3 regions of the Mesobacillus sp. MER 48 genome follow, and region 2 is predicted to be linked to each of the others. Evidence: riboswitches for the same ligand, from Rfam matches in the RefSeq annotation. Region 2 holds a riboswitch; each other region holds the start of a gene.
What was found. A riboswitch is a leader RNA that binds a small molecule or an ion and turns the genes downstream of it on or off. The one in region 2 is predicted to bind cobalamin.
Positions count from the first base shown of each region.

Region 1: another riboswitch for cobalamin. It lies ahead of M3593_RS19490 (acyl-CoA thioesterase); the one in region 2 lies ahead of M3593_RS21490 (ABC transporter substrate-binding protein).
Region 3: another riboswitch for cobalamin. It lies ahead of M3593_RS10900 (ABC transporter substrate-binding protein); the one in region 2 lies ahead of M3593_RS21490 (ABC transporter substrate-binding protein).

Region 1 covers NZ_JAMAUR010000007.1:45,278-52,147, reverse strand. The annotation lists gene M3593_RS19510 (MFS transporter) at 1-69, opposite strand, end outside; gene M3593_RS19505 (DMT family transporter) at 560-1,501, opposite strand; gene M3593_RS19500 (Lrp/AsnC family transcriptional regulator) at 1,713-2,195, shown strand; gene M3593_RS19495 (VOC family protein) at 2,313-2,708, shown strand; cobalamin riboswitch at 3,165-3,349, shown strand; gene M3593_RS19490 (acyl-CoA thioesterase) at 3,510-4,019, shown strand; gene M3593_RS19485 (ribonucleoside-diphosphate reductase subunit alpha) at 3,997-6,219, shown strand; gene M3593_RS19480 (ribonucleotide-diphosphate reductase subunit beta) at 6,236-6,870, shown strand, end outside.
Region 2 covers NZ_JAMAUR010000010.1:26,253-33,122, forward strand. The annotation lists gene M3593_RS21475 (VOC family protein) at 55-438, opposite strand; gene M3593_RS21480 (heme ABC transporter ATP-binding protein) at 444-1,922, opposite strand; gene M3593_RS21485 (FecCD family ABC transporter permease) at 1,919-2,980, opposite strand; gene M3593_RS21490 (ABC transporter substrate-binding protein) at 2,946-3,902, opposite strand; cobalamin riboswitch at 4,032-4,213, opposite strand; gene M3593_RS21495 (hypothetical protein) at 4,280-5,056, opposite strand; gene M3593_RS21500 (FtsW/RodA/SpoVE family cell cycle protein) at 5,388-6,575, shown strand; gene M3593_RS21505 (GNAT family N-acetyltransferase) at 6,572-6,870, shown strand, end outside.
Region 3 covers NZ_JAMAUR010000002.1:921,140-928,009, reverse strand. The annotation lists gene cobD (threonine-phosphate decarboxylase CobD) at 1-75, opposite strand, end outside; gene cbiB (adenosylcobinamide-phosphate synthase CbiB) at 32-1,015, opposite strand; gene M3593_RS10905 (adenosylcobinamide amidohydrolase) at 1,012-1,815, opposite strand; gene M3593_RS10900 (ABC transporter substrate-binding protein) at 1,781-2,749, opposite strand; cobalamin riboswitch at 2,924-3,122, opposite strand; gene M3593_RS10895 (DUF2515 family protein) at 3,318-4,451, opposite strand; gene shc (squalene--hopene cyclase) at 4,568-6,454, shown strand; gene M3593_RS10885 (HXXEE domain-containing protein) at 6,565-6,870, shown strand, end outside.

The DNA of each region.
Region 1 (6,870 bases), on a different contig from region 2:
GGCATGTTTTTTTCCTTCAGATTGCCAGAAACGATCGTCTTCAGGGTTCCATGTATTTATGCGAGCCATTTTAATTCCTCCATATGTGATATGAGTGTTTACAAGATTAATAAACCATTTATATCACACATCAGTTGTGACGAACCTCACATCTGGAGACACCATCACAATTCTGTCAAAAAGTCTTGAACAAATTTTGACAAGGAGCAGTGTAAGTCTGAGGGAAAACACCTATAGGAGTGTTTGGGCATGGGGAGTCTATTTTGATTTATGGCGCTCAAACGGATGAATTTACATGGAGAAAACATAAAAAGTGTGCGATTACATGACAACGAGATCGAGATTAGCCTCGAATAGAGGCAAAAAGCATGTCGGGGCGCCGGTTATTGGCGAAAATTCCAATATATCGACCACATTTTAAAATATATCAGCGGATTTTTGATTTTATCGACCACATTTAAGATTATATCGACCACATTTCGCAATATATCGACCAACTCATTATGGAATCCAGAAACATAAAAAAGCCTTATCCGGTTATGGATAAGGCTGTTCTTTGTTAATTTCTTTGCTTGATTGGCTCTCCAGCTAAAATAGGTCTAGAAATTGCCAGCTGCTTTTCTTTTAAAGGAGCAGGCTTGTTTTTCAAAAAGGTAAATAAGAAGCAGCCTGCGATGACGATGATACTGCCGGCGCCTTGGGTCCATGTCATTTTCTCACCCAAAAAAGCAAAGGCTAAAACAGCTGTGAATACTGGGTTGAAATTCAGAAACAGCCCGGCGGTACTTGGGCCGAGTTTATTTACCCCGATATTCCATAGGACCATGCAAAGGACTGTGGAGATCAGGCCTGTATATAAAATAGATTGGATGAATGATGCATTTACGTTTGTGACTGTGAAATCTGAAATCGTAAAAGGCAGAAGGACCAGCAAACCGAAAATGCCAGAATAAAGGATGGACATCATCGGTGTAACGGATGCCATCGCCCATTTGCTAAAGACCGAATACATTCCCCACATGCCCACTGCTGCCAGCATATAGAGATCCCCAGTGTTGACCTTCAAGGCAAACAATGACTCGAAATTTCCTTTTGAAAGAACAAGCAAAACGCCAAATAATGAGACGACCATTGAAAGGACCTGAAGAGAGTTTATTTTTTCCTTTAGAAAAAAGAAAGAGAATGCAGCAATTGAAAACATGTTTAACGTCGAGATTAAACCGACGTTGGTAGCCGACGTCTTTTCCAGGGCCATAAATTGCAATGCCTGAAACAAGGCCACGCCAGTGACACCCATCAAAAATAACGGGAGGATCGATTCCTTTGGAGGAATCAGCTTTTTTTCTATCCGCCAGATAAGAGGAATCAGGAAGATGATTGCAATAGCCCATCTTAGGATGGTCAGGGTGGCAGGGGAAGCATGCTCAACCAGCGTTTTTCCCACGATAAAATTACCGCCCCAAAGAAAGCTGGTCAGTAGCAATAAGATATAATATTTCACGTCATTTAGCTCCCCTTCTAAAAGAGCCATTGTGCACAATGACATTGTTCATATGAATTATTTTAACATTCTAGTTAAAAAACATAATGATATTTTGTATAATTTATATTATTTGAAATAAATGAAAGTAATATAGATTTTTAGTTTAAAAAATTCATTTTCGAATAGTGGTTAGATCTGTTTTTTGAATAATTGAAAAGGGTGATGAGTCATGGAGTCGATTGTCAGCAAAGTTTTGGACAATGTGGATATTAGAATTTTGGATTTACTGCAAAAGGATGCACAGCTAAGCAATCTTGAACTGTCAAAGCGTGTGAATTTATCGGCACCGGCGGTTCATGCAAGAATCAAGAGATTGGAGTCTGAAGGATATATCAAAAAGCAGGTCGCGATTTTAAATCATGAGAAGCTTGGTTTTGATTTGCTATGCTTTGTATTTATAAGCACCAATATGCACCAGGCTGAAATGCTCGCATCACTGGAAGGTTCATTGGAAGCAATGAAGGAAGTCCTCGAGTGTCATTGCTTATCAGGCGAGTATGATTATCTGCTAAAGGTTGCCTGCAAGGATCGCAAAGGCCTGGAGATATTTATTAGAAATCTGAATGAGCTGGGGGTCACCAGGATACAAACAAGCCTTGCTTTGAGGGAAATTAAGGATTCTACCGTTTTGCCAATACATGGTGATGAATAAAGAGTTAGATTTTTTAAAATATTGAATATATTTGTTTGGATATCCTATAATAAAGGGAGATAAGTTTGTCCTCACGATATACATAAATAGCATCTAATTTTTATTCAGGAGGTTATCATGGGTAGATTAGTTCATTTTGAAATTCATGTGAGTGATATGGATCGGGCTAAGAAGTTTTATGGAGAGGTATTCGGATGGTCATTTCAAGATTGGAGTGAATATGCAGGAATGCCATACTTCGGTGCTGTGACTGGCGATGAAAAAGAGCCTGGAATCAATGGTGCATTAATGCAGCGGCAGAGTGCTCCTCCAGAAGCTAACCAAGCATTAAATGGATTTGCATGCACAATGGGAGTAGAAAACTATGATGAAACTGAAGCGAAAATTCTCGAAAACGGCGGCAATGTGTCAATACCGAAATATGCCCTCCCTGGAATGGCGTGGCAAGGATATTATAACGATACTGAAGGAAATGTCTTCGGAATTCATCAGCCTGATGAGAATGCGAAATAGAATCTTTGGTAGGTGAACAATATCCGAGATGATTGAATAAGTGCGCTCGAGGCATGGCCAAAACTTAAATCCACAAAAGACTTCTTCTTGTGGATTTTTTTTGTGCCCGTAATGTTTAATCAAACGTTTGATTAAATTTATTGATAATAAGCGAATTCAGGTTGAGCGTGGCCGGCCCCCATGGGATTCTCCGCTTGCGGGGTTATGTTCCAAGCATCAGCGTTTCAATTTATTGGCGAAAATTTAATTATATCGGCCACATTTCCAAATATATCAGCGGATTTTTGATTTTATCGACCACATTTAAAGATTTATCGACCACATTTCGCAATATATCGACCACACTCATAATTGGCGTGCTGTTATGAAAATAGTTGAAAAACCCTCAGAGATGATTTACTATCAATTCATAACACGATATATTGTGTTGGAAAGAGATTAATATAACTAAATATTGAAATTGCCGGTAAGTATGGTGTCTGAACAAGACTTAATAGGGAATCTGGTGAAAGTCCAGAACTGTTCCCGCAACTGTAAGTGCTGACGAAATAAGGATGAACCACTGTCTTAAAAATGGATGGGAAGGCCTTAAAGTAGGGTGAAGCACAAGTCAGGAGACCTGCCATATTTATGCGTGTTATCTTCTTCGGGAATTGGGAAGGTATTACGGGGATAAATTGATAGGCTCATGTAATTTTGCAGATACATATGAGGTGTTAATTGATCAACGTTACTTAAACCCATCTTTCGAGATGGGTTTTTCTCATTTTCAGGGAGCATTTTTCAAACAGGAGGTCAGGAATGGAAGGATTATCTACAAATGTGTCCAGGACTTTGCAGAACCGGCTGGTTTTGCCTCCGGACACGAATCATCTTGGAACGATTTTTGGCGGCACCGTGTTGTCCTATATTGATGAAATCGCAGCGATTGCAGCGATGAAGCACAGCAGGATGGCAGTTGTTACGGCTTCGATTGACTCAGTGAATTTCCTGTCATCGGCAGTAGTGGGCGATATCTTAACGCTTGAAGCTGTGGTGATTTCAACAGGGAGGACGTCGATGGAAGTGTTCGTGAAAGTGGAAAGCGAGAACTTGAATACGCGTAAAAAGACTTTGACGACCACCTCGATTTTAACCATGGTGGCAAAGGATGAAAAAGGTGTGCCCGTTCCGGTCGCCGGGGTCATTCCGGAAAGTATTGAGGAATGGGAGCTGTTCAACACGGCGGACATGAGAAGGCAGCATAGGCTGGAAAAGAAAAAAAGTAAACAAGCAGGAGGAGTCATCGATGAAAATTCAAGTAAAGGATGATCATGCAGCCAAACGGATTGCAGAAATTGAACAATCGTTCCCTCAATTAAATTTTTCACCATTCAAAGAAAAGGTCGACCAGGTCCTTGAAGCCAAGAATATGACAGACGATCAACTCGAGAACATGTTAATTTTGACAGCAGTCGAACGAATCGGCCGTATTGAACCTGACTGGACCTATGTGGCAGCACGCTTTTACTTGAAGAAATTGTACAAGCTTAGTGCAGGCTTTCGGGAAGGAGTTGGTTATGGATCCTTCTATGATTTAATCAATAGACTGATAGGAATCGGGATTTATGATAGCCGAATAGTAAAGGCTTATTCCCAGGAAGAAATCGAATATCTTGAAAAAGTGATCGATCCCGAGAGAGACAAATTATTTACCTACATAGGGCTTGCCACGATGGCGGAAAGGTATCTTGCACGCACTCAAAAAGGCGATTTTGCGGAGCTGCCGCAGGAGAGATTCATGATCATCGCGATGACCTTGCTGGCAGAAGAACCGATGGAAAAGCGGCTTGGATTGGTAGAGGAGGCATACTGGGCGCTGTCCAATCTCTATATGACCGTAGCAACACCGACACTTGCGAATGCTGGCAAAAGCTATGGCCAGCTGTCGAGCTGCTTTATTGATACGGTAGCGGATGATTTAAGAAGCATCTATGATTCCAACACGGATATCTCAACCTTGAGCAAGAATGGCGGCGGCATAGGCGTGTACTTGGGAAAAATCAGAAGCCGCGGCAGTGATATCAAAGGTTTCAAAGGGATCAGTTCCGGAGTGATCCCGTGGATGAAACAGTTGAATAACACCGCGGTTTCGGTTGATCAATTAGGGCAGCGCCAGGGTGCGATTGCTGTTTACCTTGATGTCTGGCATAAAGATATCTTCCCGTTCCTTGATGCAAAGCTGAACAATGGAGACGAGCGCCAGCGGACCCATGACATATTCACAGGCATTTGCATTCCTGATTTATTTATGGAACAGGTAGAAAAGCGGGGCGACTGGTATCTGTTTGATCCACATGAAGTAAGGCGGGTAATGGGATTTTCGCTTGAAGATCATTTTGATGAGGAAAAGGGTGCAGGTTCATTCCGGGAAAAGTATTGGGCATGCGTCATTCATCCAGGGTTGTCACGTGAAGTGGTGCCGGCAATTGAAATCTTTAAATCGATCATGGTCTCTCAGCTAGAAACCGGCACGCCTTACATGTTTTACAGGGACCAGGTCAACAGGCTGAATGCCAACCACCATAAAGGGATGGTTTACTGCAGCAACCTATGCACGGAAATCACCCAGAACATGAGCCCAACTCTCCTTGAAGAAGAAACAATCGAGGACGGAAGAATTTTAATTTATAAAAAGCCTGGTGATTTTGTCGTCTGCAACCTGTCCTCGATTTCCCTTGCCAAAAGTGTAATGGATGATGTACTTGAACGAGTGATCAATATTCAAGTCAGGATGCTGGATAATGTCATCGATATCAATGAAATCCCTGTGCTGCAGGCACAAATAACCAACAAGAATTATCGGGGAATCGGTCTTGGAACATTCGGCTGGCACCATCTTCTGGCTCTGAAAGGAATCAAATGGGAAAGCGAAGAGGCGGCAGAATATTGTGATGCCCTCTATGAAGAGATTGCCTGCTTAACCATCAGCGCAAGCCTTGAGCTGGCAAAAGAAAAAGGGGCATATCCTTATTTTGAAGGTTCCGATTGGTCGACAGGACAGTTTTTCGAGAAGAGACAGTACAATGGTGAAAGATGGGATGCTTTAGCCGAAGAGGTAAAGCAGAATGGCATCCGGAACGGTTACCTGATGGCGGTGGCACCTAACTCTTCAACATCGATTCTGGCGGGTTCGACAGCAAGTATTGATCCAATTTTCAGGCTCGAATATTCTGAGGAAAAGAAAGATTACAAGATTCCAGTGACTGCACCTGATCTATCAGCAGAAACAATGTGGTTTTACAAGACGGCCTACAATGTTGACCAGCATTGGAGCATCAAACAGAATGCGCGGCGCCAGCGCCATATCGACCAATCCATTTCATTTAATTTTTATGTGAAAAATACCATCAAGGCAAAAGCGCTGCTGGACCTGCATATGGATGCCTGGAAATCAGGGCTGAAGACGACATATTATGTCCGCTCCACGTCGAGCAGTGATTTTGATGAATGTGAAAGCTGCCATAGCTAAGGGAGGAGGGAAAATCATGACCCAATTAAAGAAAAGATCACTTGTAGATGTTGGGGCACCGAATGCTTCGACAGGGATTATAAATGGGCAAAGTTCAAATATCCTGAATTGGGATGATGTCCGCTTTCCATGGGCATATCCAAAATACAAGCGAATGCTGGGGAATTTCTGGACCCCTTTTGAGATCAATATGTCAAAGGATATCAAGCAATTTTCCCAGCTGTCTGAAAAGGAAAGGGACGCCTTTTTAAAAATAATTGGGCTTCTGGCCCTCCTTGACAGCATTCAGACAGACTATGCCGGCAAGGTGGCTGATTACCTGACCGACTCTAGTCTAAATGCGCTGATGATCATCCTGGCGCAGCAGGAAGTGATCCATAATCATTCCTACAGCTATGTGCTGTCAAGCATCGTATCCAAATCGAAACAAGAGGAAGTCTTCGACTATTGGAGGACAGAACCAATCCTGCGCAAGCGGAATGAGTTTATAACAGATGGGTATAAGGATTTTGCTGAAAATCCTGATGTCGAGAATCTGCTGCATTCCATCGTTTATGACGTCATCCTTGAAGGCCTGTTCTTCTACTCGGGATTCGCCTTCTTTTATAATCTGGCGCGGAATCAGAAAATGGTCGGCACCAGCACGATGAT
Region 2 (6,870 bases):
TTAACTCAATAAACGATCAAAGTCCTGCAGCTCAGTGAGCTGCAGGACTTTTTTTCAACCAATCGGTGTGCATATTTCAATATAATGTCCATCCGGGTCTTCTGCGTAGGCAACGACCTGGCCCCATGGTTTTTCGGTTGGTTCGAGCAGGATCAGGACTCCGGCGGTGCGCAGTTTTTCTACGGCGCCCTGGACATCTTCTGTTGTGAAGCCTAACTCGAAGGTGTGTTCATTCCTGATTCCATCCGGGATTGGAAGCTTGGTAATTTCACGGCCGCTTTCCCTTGTGTTCATTGAAAGCACTGTGCTGCCTGTTTCATATTCGATATAGGTGCCAAATTCGTTTCGAAGTTTCAGGCCCAGCAGCTCGCCATAAAAATGCTTTGTTTTCTCCAGATCGGAAACATATAAAATCACGTATCCCATTTTCATTTCCATCGTCATCACCTCTTTAGTTTTACATTCGAGGTGGATTGGCCAGATTCCTTCATTAAAGTTTTCCCAGCTCGATAATTCTGGATCGCTTCCTTCGTGCAGGCATAAATCCCCTCGCTGATCAGTTTGCCTAGCGGCGAAGCTGTCCCTGCGTAGGAAATCTCTTCCCCCTGCTGGGTTGCGGCGATACAAATGCTGTCAGTTGAAATGCCGATGTTCTGTCCGGCAATCAACAGGGTGTTTCCTTCCAGCTCCTGCAGGGCGCTCATTTTTGCCTCAGCTGCAGTCATTGCGCTCTGGATAAACGCTTCTTCAGAGATTCGGCCATTAATGAACAGCCATGTATTGATATTCCTTGGGCTCTCGCGATGCGTATTGCCTGCCGAGACCATAATGAAGATCGATAATCCGTCAGCTTCGAAAAAACGGCGTGATGCGGTTTCCGCAGGAACAGCCGTCATCATCGCAACAGTCTCGCTCGGCAGAAAACCATTCGCCTGCAGATACTCAGCCATTTCTGCTTTATGGTCGCTGCAATTATAGTCCATTGGGACAACACGGTGTACAAAGGAATTGTGCCAGCCAATTCCTGCACCCGTTATTCCTGAAGACATTGTCCTTAATTTCATCGGTGACTTTAGTGTAATCCGGTCGAGACTGAATTCAAGAAACCTGGCATCTATTTTAAAATTGGCAGCTTCATTGCCGTCTGATTCGGGAACAAGCAGCAGCTGTGGCCGGGCGATTTCCGGGTGCGGGTGGTTTTTGATCTGTGTCTTATAAACAGCCTTGATTCGCTCTTCTTTTAAAACCTCAGAAGGAGTATCGACAATCAGCACCTCACCGTTATCCAGCAGCAGCAGCCTGTCACAATATAGCGAGGCAAGATTCAAATCATGGAAAATCGAGACGACTGTCAACTGCTCCTCTAAAGCCCATTTTTTCAGCAAGTCCAACAGCTCTTTTTGGAAGCTGAGATCAAGGTGATTCGTCGGCTCATCAAGCAGCAGAATCATCGGCTGCTGTGCCAGTGCCTGCGCAAGATAGACCCGCTGCCTTTCGCCGCCGGATAGTTCAACGATCGATTTCTCCTGGAGATGGGTGATCCCTGTCTGGTCCATCACCTTGAGGACAATCTCTTCATCCTCATCACTCCAGCTGTGGAACCACCCTTTCTGGTGCGCATAACGGCCAAGCGAAACGGTCTCTTTCACACTATACGGGAAGGCCTGGTCAGAATGCTGCGGCAGGACTGCCATCATCCTCGCAAGCTGCTTCGGTGTATACTGGGTCAATGGCCGGCTATCCAGCTCGATGGCACCTTCCCGGAATTCCAAAGCGCCGCTGATCATTTTTAACAGCGTGGTTTTCCCGCTTCCGTTTGGTCCAAGAATTCCGAACAACTCACCCTTGCCAACCTCAAAGGAGATTTCCTTCAGCACCTCGCCGCCCGCATATCCGCCTGTCAAATTCTTCACTGTGATCATCGGCCAGCACTTCTTTCCCTGCGATTTTTCATTAAAATTAACGCAAAAACCGGTGCTCCGATTAATGCCGTGATTACGCCAATCGGCAATTCCGAGGGTGCGATGATAGTCCGGGATATTAAATCAGCAAGAATCAGGAATCCACCGCCAATCAGCACCGATAACGGCAGCAAATGACGATGGTCAGGTCCCCAGACAGTCCTGGTCAGATGCGGAATGACGAGACCAACGAAACCAATCGTCCCCGATACAGCAACCGCTGAACCTGTTAAAAGGGAACCCGACAGCAAAATCAAAAGCTTCCGACGCTCGACATTGACGCCGAGATGCTGAGCCCGTTCCTCGCCAAAGGACATCGCATTCAGTTCCCTTGTATTTGCCAGTAAAATCACCAGACCAATCATAAAGAAAGGAAAAATGATTTTTATATACTCCCAGCCGCGCATCGATACGCTGCCGAGCAGCCAGCCAATGATTTGCCTCAGCTCTTCGCCTGAGAGAGCAATCATAAGCGAAATGAACGACCCTAGAAAGGAGCTTAAAATGATTCCCGTCAAAATAATGGTTTCCACCCTGAGCAGCCTGTCGACTTTCCGGGCAAAAAACAGCACAAACAACACAGTGGCGAATGCGAACAGAATGCTGAGCACCGGCAAGGTGAAGGCACCGATCAGCGGCAGTGAGAGGCCAAAAAACAGCGTAACGACCGCACCAATGGAGGCACCTGAAGAAATCCCGAGCGTATAGGGATCTGCCAGCGGATTTCGCAACAGGCCCTGAAACGCGGCACCGGCAATCGCTAGTGACGCGCCAACCAGTCCTGCCAGCAGCACGCGGGGCAGCCTGATTTCCATAACAATACTTGCATGCATCGGATCGATTCCCTCTCCCTGAAAACGGAAAATGTCAGCACCAATGATTTTGATGATAGCGGGTACAGGAATGGAAACCGTTCCGATCGATATTCCCAGCAGCATTGAGATGATCAAAAATGCTGCAGCAAAAACATATGCTAATCCTTTATTATTTAAAAACGTCCGGGTAAATGGCTTTTGCAAGTACCTCCGCTCCTTCAGCGAGCCTTGGGCCAGAACGGGTAACAAGATCGGAGTGGACATCGAATACCTGCTGGTCCTTGACCGCTTTTACATTGTTCCAGCCCTTCCGCGCAAGCACCTGCTCAACTGGCTTCTCCGTATAATATCCATAGGTTGTCACAATGACATCCGGATTACGCTCAACCATGACTTCCGGGTCGACTTTCGGCCAGCCTTCCATGTCACCGGCAGCGTTCTTCGCACCAATCAACTCAAGCATTTCATTGATAAACGTATGATTGCCGGCGGTGTAGATTTCCGGTTCAGGCGAGACCTCAACAAATACAGTCTTTTGCTCTTCTGGCTTAATGGATTCCGCTTTCTTCTTCAGTTCTGTGAAGCTGTTTTTCATCGAATCTACTAGCTCGGCTGCTTTTTCAGTCTCACCAATCGATTTTCCAATCATCTCGATTGACTGATACACTTCTTCAAATGACTGCGCATCATTCACCACGACAACCGCAATTCCTGCGTCCTTTAGTTGCTGCAGACCTTCTTTGGCCGTGTCTGCGGTGGACCCAGGGGCAAGGACAAGATCCGGCTTCAGCGAGATCATTTTTTCAATATTAAACTCGATTCCGCCGACTTTTTCCTTAGACATTGCTTCTTCTGGATAATTGTCGAAATCTGTGACGCCGACAATTGCGTCCCCGCTGTCAAGCGCATAAACGATTTCCGTGTTGCTCGGAATCAGGGAAATGATCTTTTCAGGCTTTTCTTCAATGACAACTTCTTCATCAAACGCATCTTTTACCGTGACAGGAAATCCTGTCTTCTGTTCCTGCGCGTTTTTTTCGCCTTCCTTTTTTTCTGGCTGTGCACCAGTAGCGCAGCCAGCCAGGATCATGGCAGCCGCCACCCATATCAACAATAATTTCTTCATTTACTTCTCCTCCGTTTTTTCGATATAAATAAAAAACATCTCCACCTGAAGGGGAGATGTCCGAGTAAGCAAATGTTTTTATCAAAAAAGACATAAAGCCTGTCGGCACCTCCCTATCCTCGTAGGTTTGCTTGGTGCAATGGACAGGCAGGTCTCCTGGCTCATGGTCAATGCTCGCTGCGCCTTCCCATACATTTGTACAGTGGCATGTTGCAGCTTGCTCCCATTTACAGTGGCGGGACCGCGTTGGATTTTCACCAACTTCCCTATTAAGTCTTGTTATAAAAGACACCTGTTCAGATCGTTATGTAATTTTCCGCTCCAACTCATTATACACGAATTGCCAAAAGCTGCTGCAAAAATTTTGTTTTTTCGACTTATTGTGCAAGCAAGCTCCATTCCTTCAACTTTTTATCGAAAACAAGCCTGCCGTCAGGATTGCTCCGGCTTGCTTCTTTATATTCATCCTGCATATCATCCATGTTGGCAAAATCTCCGATAATCCAGATCGGTATTTCAATCTTGTTGCGGTTCTGCTGGATATTCTTCAGCGAAAACACAGCCCCTTCCTTCAAGGCTGGTATCAGTGATTTCAGGATTTCCTTGCTTACAGATGGATAGGACTTCTTTTTCCGGATTCCAAGCAGCGTTTTTTCCGGTTTCATTTCTCCGAGTTTTCCTGACAGGACATTGCCAAGCATGCGGAAAAAGTCATTGAAATTGCGGTAATAGATCTTATTGAACCAGCCGTCCTCATTGGACAGGTACACAAAACGATTATTAAGCTGATTGTAAAAAGGCAGCTTCAAATGATGCTTGATATGCCCGAGATAAAGAAGTTCGGCAATTTCCTGGGCCGTCAGCACATTCAGTGCTTCCACTTCCTCAAAATCAATCCAGCAAAAATCTCCATATGCATGTACATTGGCTCCTACCAGCTTTTCGGCACTATCTCCTGGTACATACTCAAATAAAGTATGCCTGTTGAATTCGCCATCCTCATAGCGATGCTTCAACAGCAAAAGATGGTTAAATGGATCAGGCAGCGACCTCGAAAATTCATGGAATTCGATTCCGTGCGAAAGTACATAATGGTCCCGTTCGTTCATGTGGAGATATAATAAATCCCTGCTATAAGGATGGTTCTTTTTCAACAGCAAAACCTCCCGGAAAATTCTAAGCTGCAGAATGCCAGCGGCTCCGTACAAATGACGCTTCTTCCATTCTAACAAAAACGGTGGAAAATATCTTATTTTGAATCCTCAAAAACATAATTATTATCCACCTTTCCGGTTAAAAGAATCCCTTTTCAAAAGAAACTAAACCCTCCTGTCATTCGTCTAATACTTATAGGGACATATTACCTGCTCAGGGATTGTGAGGATAATATTCGTCTGCTAGCATAAAATGGTAATACATTCTCGTACAGGCGAAAGATACCTGGTAAACGATATTGTAAAAATGATTTTGGACAGGGTGTAGCAAATGGATAAATCCACAAAAAAATTCGACCGCTTTGATTGGACGTTAACACTTCTCTTAATGCTGTTTTTTCTGACCAGCTGTCTCGCCATTTATAGCGCCCAGAAGACCGGGCAATATGTTGGCCAGAACTTTTTATATAAGCAAATATTCTGGTATGTCGTCGGTTCAGGTATCATTGCAGTAGTAATGATGTTCGACAGTGAACAATACCGCAAGCTCTCCTGGTATTTATACGGCTTCGGAGTTTTCCTGCTCGTCTTCCTGTTTTTCGCTCCTGCCAGCATTGCCGAAGAAAGAAACGGGGCCAAAAGCTGGTTTTTCATCGAGCCATTCGGTTCAATCCAGCCTTCTGAATTCATGAAAGTCTTTTTGATTCTTGCCTTGAGCAGCGCCATCTATACCCACCATAAAAATCATCCTAGAAAGACACTCCAAACAGATTTCCTGCTGTTCATCAAGCTTGGCCTTATCACCGCCTTACCGTTAGGGATGATCATGATGCAGCCTGACCTCGGAACTTCCCTGGTCGTGATTGCGATTTTCACAGGAATCATCCTAGTTTCAGGCATTACGTGGAAAATCATCCTGCCTCTCTATGGCGGTGGAGCTGTACTTGGGGCCGGCATTCTGTATCTCGTCATCTGGAAGCCTGAGATCCTGAAAAAATACCTGGGGGTAAAAACGTATCAGTTTGGGCGCATCTATGCCTGGCTTGATCCGGAGAGCTACCCGGAATATGGCTACCATCTGCTAAAATCCCTCAGTGCGATTGGCTCTGGCATGCTGACTGGAAAAGGTCTCAATGGCAGTGAAGTCTATATTCCTGAAAGCCATACAGACTTTATTTTCAGTGTCATTGGCGAGGAATTCGGCTTTGTCGGCGGCAGTTTTGTCATTAGCCTGTACTTTCTGCTTATCTACCATCTGACAAAAACGGCACTGGATACGAATGACCCTTTCAATACCTATATTAGTGCAGGTGTCATTAGCATGATTACTTTCCACGTCTTCCAAAACGTCGGAATGACTATCCAGCTGCTGCCGATAACGGGAATCCCGCTGCCTTTCATCAGTTATGGGGGAAGCTCGCTTATGGGCAATATGCTGGCGATGGGGCTGATTTATGGAATCCGGTTCCATCATAAAACCTATATGTTTGCCTCAAGTGACAGGAGTTTTGATCTATGAAGCTAGTAAGCAATTATCGTGATAATAATGTTTTGAGGAAAAGTTTCATCCAGCTTGCCTCCGACATTTTCGGACTTGATTTTACCAACTGGCATGAAAAAGGGTATTGGGGAAGTCGATATATTCCGTTTTCCTATACGGATGGCGGTCGGGTGGTTGCGAATGTATCGGTCAATGAGCTTGAGTTGATCATAGCTGGAAAAAGCCGCAAAGCCCTGCAAATTGGTACTGTAATGACGCACCCTGATTATCGCCATAAAGGGTTGTCAGCAAGTCTGATGAACCATGTGCTGGC
Region 3 (6,870 bases), on a different contig from region 2:
CTTTTCGTTCGGAACCGGCAGATTCATCGCTTCAAATAAATAGTGTGGATTGGCACCATGAGATGGCCACTTCAACAAGAATCCCCCCGAGCCACAGCACTGCTAGAAAAAGCGGAACAGTAGCTGTTACGATTTTATTTACTGCTAAAATATGATTTTTCTCTAATATAACAAGTGCTTCACCCATCTTAGCGCGTTCTGAAATAATCCCTTTATAATAATTGGTGCCTCCGAGCTGTACTCCCAATATGGCTGCCACCGCTGCCTCGCCCCAGCCGCTGTTTGGGCTCGGGTGCTTCTTGGCATCGCGCCTGACCATTTTCCAGGCGGCAATTCTTGTGTTGTAAAGCGGGCGGTTCATCGTGACCATACAAAGTGAGGTAATCCTGCTAGGCACCCAGTTCACCAGATCATCCAGTTTCGCTGATGCCCAGCCAAAATCTAGATACCTTTCGTTTTTATAGCCCACCATCGAATCACAGGTATTAATTGCCCGATACAATAGCGCAAGCGGAGCACCGCCAAGCACCGCCCAGAAAAGCGGGGCTGTAATGCCGTCGCTCGTGTTTTCGGCAACTGTCTCGACAGCAGCCCGGACGATTTCTGGTTCCTCAAGCTGCTCTGTATCACGGCCAACAATCCAGGAAAGCTTTTGCCTCGATTCTTTTAAATCATGATTTGAAAGTGGATAATAGACCGATAATCCAGCTTCTTTCAGGTTTTTTTGGGCAATGGCAGTTGAAATCATCACAGCTTCCATAAGGATTCCTGCTAAGGGATGCAGGAAGTAAAAGAATGATGTAAGCAGAATACCGATGCCTCCAACAATTAACATGACGGCAGCGACCATTGCCATTCCTTTGGCTTTTCTGCCGCTGCCTCTATTCATTCTACTGTCTAATTTGTAAATAAGCGTTCCCATCCATTTCACCGGATGCGGCCAGTCAGGCGGATCACCAATATACCAATCAAGAATGACCGCCAGTGTCACGGCGATAAGGTGATTAAAGATCATGTCTTCACCCTTTTCTTGCTGTTCCTGATTGCTTCCACGGTACATTCATGGACTCCCCTGCCAATGATTCGTCCCAGGGGAGTAATCGTGCCGGCGTAGTCAATTTTTTGCCCCCGTTGTGTTGAGGCAACCAGGATGCTGTCAGTGGATGTTCCTGTTGCCACTGACCCTGATAGCTTATCCCTTATTTCCAGATCGTGAAGCGCCTTTGTCTTCGCTTCAGTAGCTGTCATGATGCTCTGAATGAAAGCTTCCTCAGTCAGTTCTCCGCTGACGAATATCCAAATGTTTATCGTTCCAGGCGACATATCAAAAGAATAATACTCACTGCTTTTCGTGGCGTCTACAGCGTTTCCAACACCTGCCGTAACAACGATAAAGATTGAAAATCCTTCTGCCTGATAGTGCTTATAGGATACATCTTCAAGCATCACTGCCGTCATCATCCCGACTGTATCTTCAGGCTGTAATCCCTGCCCCTTCAAATATTGGATCATTTCTTCCCTATGGTCGCTGCAGTCATACCCTTTATCCACATGCCGGTTTACGAAAGTGCTGTACCAGCCGGTTCCCGCTCCGACAACTCCGGAAGACATCGTTCTTAATGGGATCGGAGAATTCAAGACAATGTAATCTTGCTTCATCTGAAGATGATTTTCTCCTAATTTTACTTGTGCTGGTTCATCTGAGCCGGCTGCTGGATTCAAGACTATTTCCTGCGCAGTAGCCATTGACTGTGGCTGCTTTTTTGTGTTCGTCTGTAAATTATTTGAAAACATCCGGGTAAACGGCTTTGGCAAGCTCCTCTACTCCTTCTGTCAGTCTCGGCCCAGTTCTTGTCACCTTATCGGAATGAACATCAACCACACGGTTTTCCTTTACAGCGGTAATCTTGTCCCAGCCTTTCCGGCTTATCACATTTTTCACCGGCTCATTCGTATAGTATCCATGCGTCGTGATGATCACATCCGGATTACTCTTAATGATGGCCTCTGGGTCCAGCTTTGGCCAACCTTCTTCTTTTACAGTGTTATCCGCATTAATGATTTGCAGCATTTCGTCAATGAAGGTATTCTTGCCAGCTGCATAAATTTCTGGTGTTGGTGATACTTCAACAAATACCAACTTTCTGTCTTCTTCTTTGATTTCCTTTGCTTGTGTTTTGATTTCTTCAATCTTTTTCTTCATGTCTGCAATCAAAGTATCGGCCTTTTCCTGTTCACCTGAGGCAGTACCAATCATGCTGATCGATTCATAAACTGCATTGAATGTCGTTGCGTCGTTAACGACAAGAACAGTGATTCCGGCATCCTTAAGCTGCTGGAGGCCAGCACCAGACGTATGTGCACCTGAAGCATGTGCAAGGACCAGATCAGGTTTTAAAGAAATGATTTTCTCAACATTAAATTCCATTCCGCCAATTTTCTCTTTCTCGGCCACTTCTTCAGGGAAATTATCAAAATCAGAAACTCCAATAATTTGATCATCAAGACCTAACCCGTATGCAATTTCTGTATTGCTTGGAATCAGGGAAACTATTTTTTCAGGCTTCGATTCGATTGTGACTTCTTGTCCGGTCCCATCCTTTATGCTAACAGGGAACTTTGCTTCTTCCTGTTGAACCGTTTCAGTTTTATTTGTCTTCTCCGCGTTCGACTGCTCAACATTGCCACACCCTGCCAATGCGCCAATTGTTAATAATAGTGCGAATAAAAAGGCATTCAACTTCTTCATCTGTCATTCCTCCGAATTATCATTTCGATTTGTTTCTGTAAACTTTTTGCACAACAAAATAAGACCGTTCTATAAAACTAAAAAAACACCTCCATTTTACTCATGGAGATGTTTGTATCGGTTCCTCTAATAAAAAGCCAGAATCGTTCCCAAACACCTCCTATCCTCGTAGGTTGTGACGCGAAGAATCAGGCAGGTCTCCTGGCTTCTGGTCATTGCTATCAAGCGCCTTCCCATACAAACAGTACAGTGGCATAAAGCTTGAAGCTCCCAGTTACAGTGGCGGGACCGCGTTGGAATTTCACCAACTTCCCTATTAAGTCTCTAAACTATTAAAATTCGTTTAGCAGACACCAGATTCTTTATGTATTAAATTTTCCGCTGGTATCAATTATACACAATTCGTGTCGAAAAAAGTGTGAATTTAGATAAATTATCTAAAATTAAATTTTAATAAGGGTCAAAAGCAGTAGGATACCATAAATAAAAAATCAAAAGACATCAATATAGCCTTTTGATTTTAAAGTTATGACTATCCTAATATTGTTTAGAAACTGCTCATGTTTGATTATTCTTCTCGCAATAGAATGGCTTCCTTCGCCATGACCGCAAGTTCGATTTTTTCAATTGTTTTGCAATAATTAGTTAAAATTTCTCCATCCACACTGACTTCCTTATGAAAATAATCGAGGACATGCCAATCCTCAAACCAATCCCCGCTCTCTGCCTCTTCATGACGGGTATCCGGCCAGGTGTATTTCAAGGGCGGGCTGTATAACCGCTCGGCACCCTTTCTTAACTCGCAATTCTTGATCCGACGCTTATAAAAGGACCGGGGGAAAGATTCATTTATATCATTAAACAAATGAGGCCAATAATCTTTCCTTGAGCCTGTGTGAGGATGTTCTTGGGCCCATTTCAAGACCCCAGCCAGAATTCTTTCTTGCTGAAAAAGAAGCGAATACAACTTTTTTCCAAATAAAATTCTCTCGTGGAGCGAAGTGAAGTAGCGTAACGTGCCGCCGTTAAGGGAAGCTTTCACCTTTTTGTTCCCGGCACAACAGGGAAAAATGATATTGTTGAAATTCAAAAAATCGTACATTTTAAAGCTGACCGTACCTGTTACGATTTTTTTATAATGCTGATTTTGGATCAATCTTTTTTCCAGATAGCTCTGTTCATTGATCACCATCGCAAACGCCAATGCAGCTTGATCACCACTATTCCAAAAATAACGCCACATCGTTTCCATGAAGGTGGAAACATGAAAGTACCGTAAAAGATGGAACATTTCCTTTCTGCCTCTCACACTCAGGTCATAGATCAAAAATTGAGGATACACATCTTGAAATATCAACCAGCTGCCGCGCTCCAAAAAGGAAAAAAGGTCTTTCTGATCCTTATCAGATAAAAGCTTTGTCAGCAACTCCCCTTTTAAATCCGTCATGTTCCATCCGACGTTTCGCGATACCATATGTCCGAGGAAAGCCCAATGGATTTCAGGGTGTTGTTGGTAAAACTGAAAATAAGCCTGCGTCCGTGTTACATTGTTTCGATTGAGTTGTCTCGTCTGCTCTTTTATAAAATAAATCCATCCTTTATCTTTTTCTGATAAATCAGGCAGATGACCGAAAGCTTTCTTTTTCGACTTTTTCTTTAATTCTTTTTTTACATCTGAGAAAGATTTAAGCAAGAACGGCATCATCCTTCATAAACGTTCATTTTGTGTGGATCATTCATTCCCATCAAAGGAATGCATATTCATTTTGCACAAGGAATATGAATACAAAGATGTATATTCGGGAGAGGATGGGTTCAATGAGGCATCGGGTATATAAGGAAATGAGCAGAATCGTTGATCAGCTGATCCAGGACCAATCAGAAAACGGTGCCTGGCATTACCCTTTCGAGACCGGGATCGTAACGGACTGCAGTATGATTATCTTATTACGGACATTGGAGATTGATGATGAAGAATTAATAAAAGAATTGGTGGATCGGATTGCCGGAGAACAGCAGGAGGATGGGTCATGGAAGTTGTTTCATGACCAAGAAAAAGGAGATCTAACATCCACTGTGGAGGCTTATTATGCCCTTCTTTATTCTGGTTACCGGGATAAAAAGGATCCGGAAATCCAGGCAGCCAGGCAGTTTATTTTGGCCAACGGAGGTGCCTCGGAAGTCCATTTGTTTCTAAAAATCATGCTGGCCCTGACAGGACAATGTGAGTGGCCGCACCTCCCTATAAATATTGAAGTGATGCTTATACCAGACTCCTTTCCAATCAACCTTTTTGACATCTCCGTATACGGAAGAGCCAACCTTATCCCTTTTTTGATTCTCGCCAATACGAATTTCCGTAAGCGAACACCACGATCACCCGATCTCTCCGATTTATTTCAAAACAAAGAAGTTCGTTTTTTAACAGAAGATCAAGAAGAAGATGCGCGCTCGCTGATCAATTGGATTAAACAAGGGATAAAGGGATTGAAATCCCATGGAAACCTTCGCGAGTTGGCCTTATATCGTGCCGAAAAGTATATGCTGGACCGATTCGAACCAGACGGTACCTTCTTGAATTATTTCAGTTGTACTACCCTAATGATTTTTGCCTTAATGGCTAGAGGCTATCATACTACACATCCGGTGATTACCCGTGCAGTGCAAGGGTTGAAAGCAATGGCCACCCGGATCGACGGAAAACTCCACTGCCAGTACACGACGGCTACGGTCTGGAATACAACCTTGGTTAATTATGCTCTGCAAGAATCCGGTATTACCTATTCATCCAACACTGTTCAAAAAGCAAATGAATACATTCTCTCCCGTCAGCATCTCAAATACGGGGATTGGGCCAATCATGCACCAGACCTGTTACCAGGAGGCTGGGGATTTGCGGACCTGAACACGTTCCACCCAGATATTGACGACACAACCGCTGCACTAAGGGCGATCCGTACTTTGGCCACAGAGAAAGTGGATTGCCGGCAGGCATGGGATCGTGGAGTAAACTGGCTCACTTCCATGCAAAACAATGATGGTGGCTGGGCGGCATTCGAAAAGGATGTAGATAAAAAATTATTGACCTTGTTACCGATAGAAGGAGGAAAGGATTTATTGATTGACCCGTCCACGGTTGATTTAACAGGAAGGACATTGGAGTTCTTGGGCAACTTTACCAATTTGGATTTTCACCACCCGATGATTAAAGATGGCATTCGCTGGCTGTTGCGGCATCAAAATTCTGATGGTTCCTGGGTGGGCCGTTGGGGTGTGTATATTTATGGTACGTGGGCGGCAGTAACAGGAATGATTGCAGTTGGGGTATCCCCAAAGCATCCAGCCATTCAAAAGGCGCTAACATGGTTGCGGTCAATCCAGAAACCAGACGGCGGATGGGGAGAATCCTGTAAAAGTGATATCAAAAATCGTTATGTACCGTTGGGCGAAAGTACTCGCACGCATACCGCATGGGCTCTTGACACACTGATTACAGCAGCAACTGAAGTTACACCTGAAATTGAAAACGGTGCAGCTTTTTTAGTGGATAGGAAGGAAAAAGAGTGGACGACAGCCTATCCAAAAGGAAGAGGAATGGCTGGATCCTTTTATATCAATTACCATTGTTATGAATATGTTTTTCCATTACTAGCTCTGGCTCATTTTCAAAAATTAGCTGGCGGACAGCTACTAACCGGTGAATAACATACCAATGATTTGTATTTTCATAACGTCTCTTGTTCGGCCTTTGGCATATTATAAAATCCTGTCCCATAAAATGCAAAATAGATGACAGTACAAGGAGGTAGCGAAAGATGCTAGAGGCGCTCCACCAATTTTTAGATCTGAAAACATTAATCTGGTTGTTTCCGATTATTTTCATTTTCCATGATCTAGAAGAAATCATCACCATTGAATCTTCCATGGATGCAAACAAATATCTGAAAACCAACTTCGTCGAGATGACATTAAGAATGAGGAAAAAGCTAGGTTCCACCGCTGCCGAGCTTGCTGTTTCAGCTACATGGATTTTACTGATTATCTCCTTCACTTCAGTGATGACCGCTAAATTTTCATCTAATGCAGAAGGTTTTCTTATGTTTACCGCCATTCTTAATTTA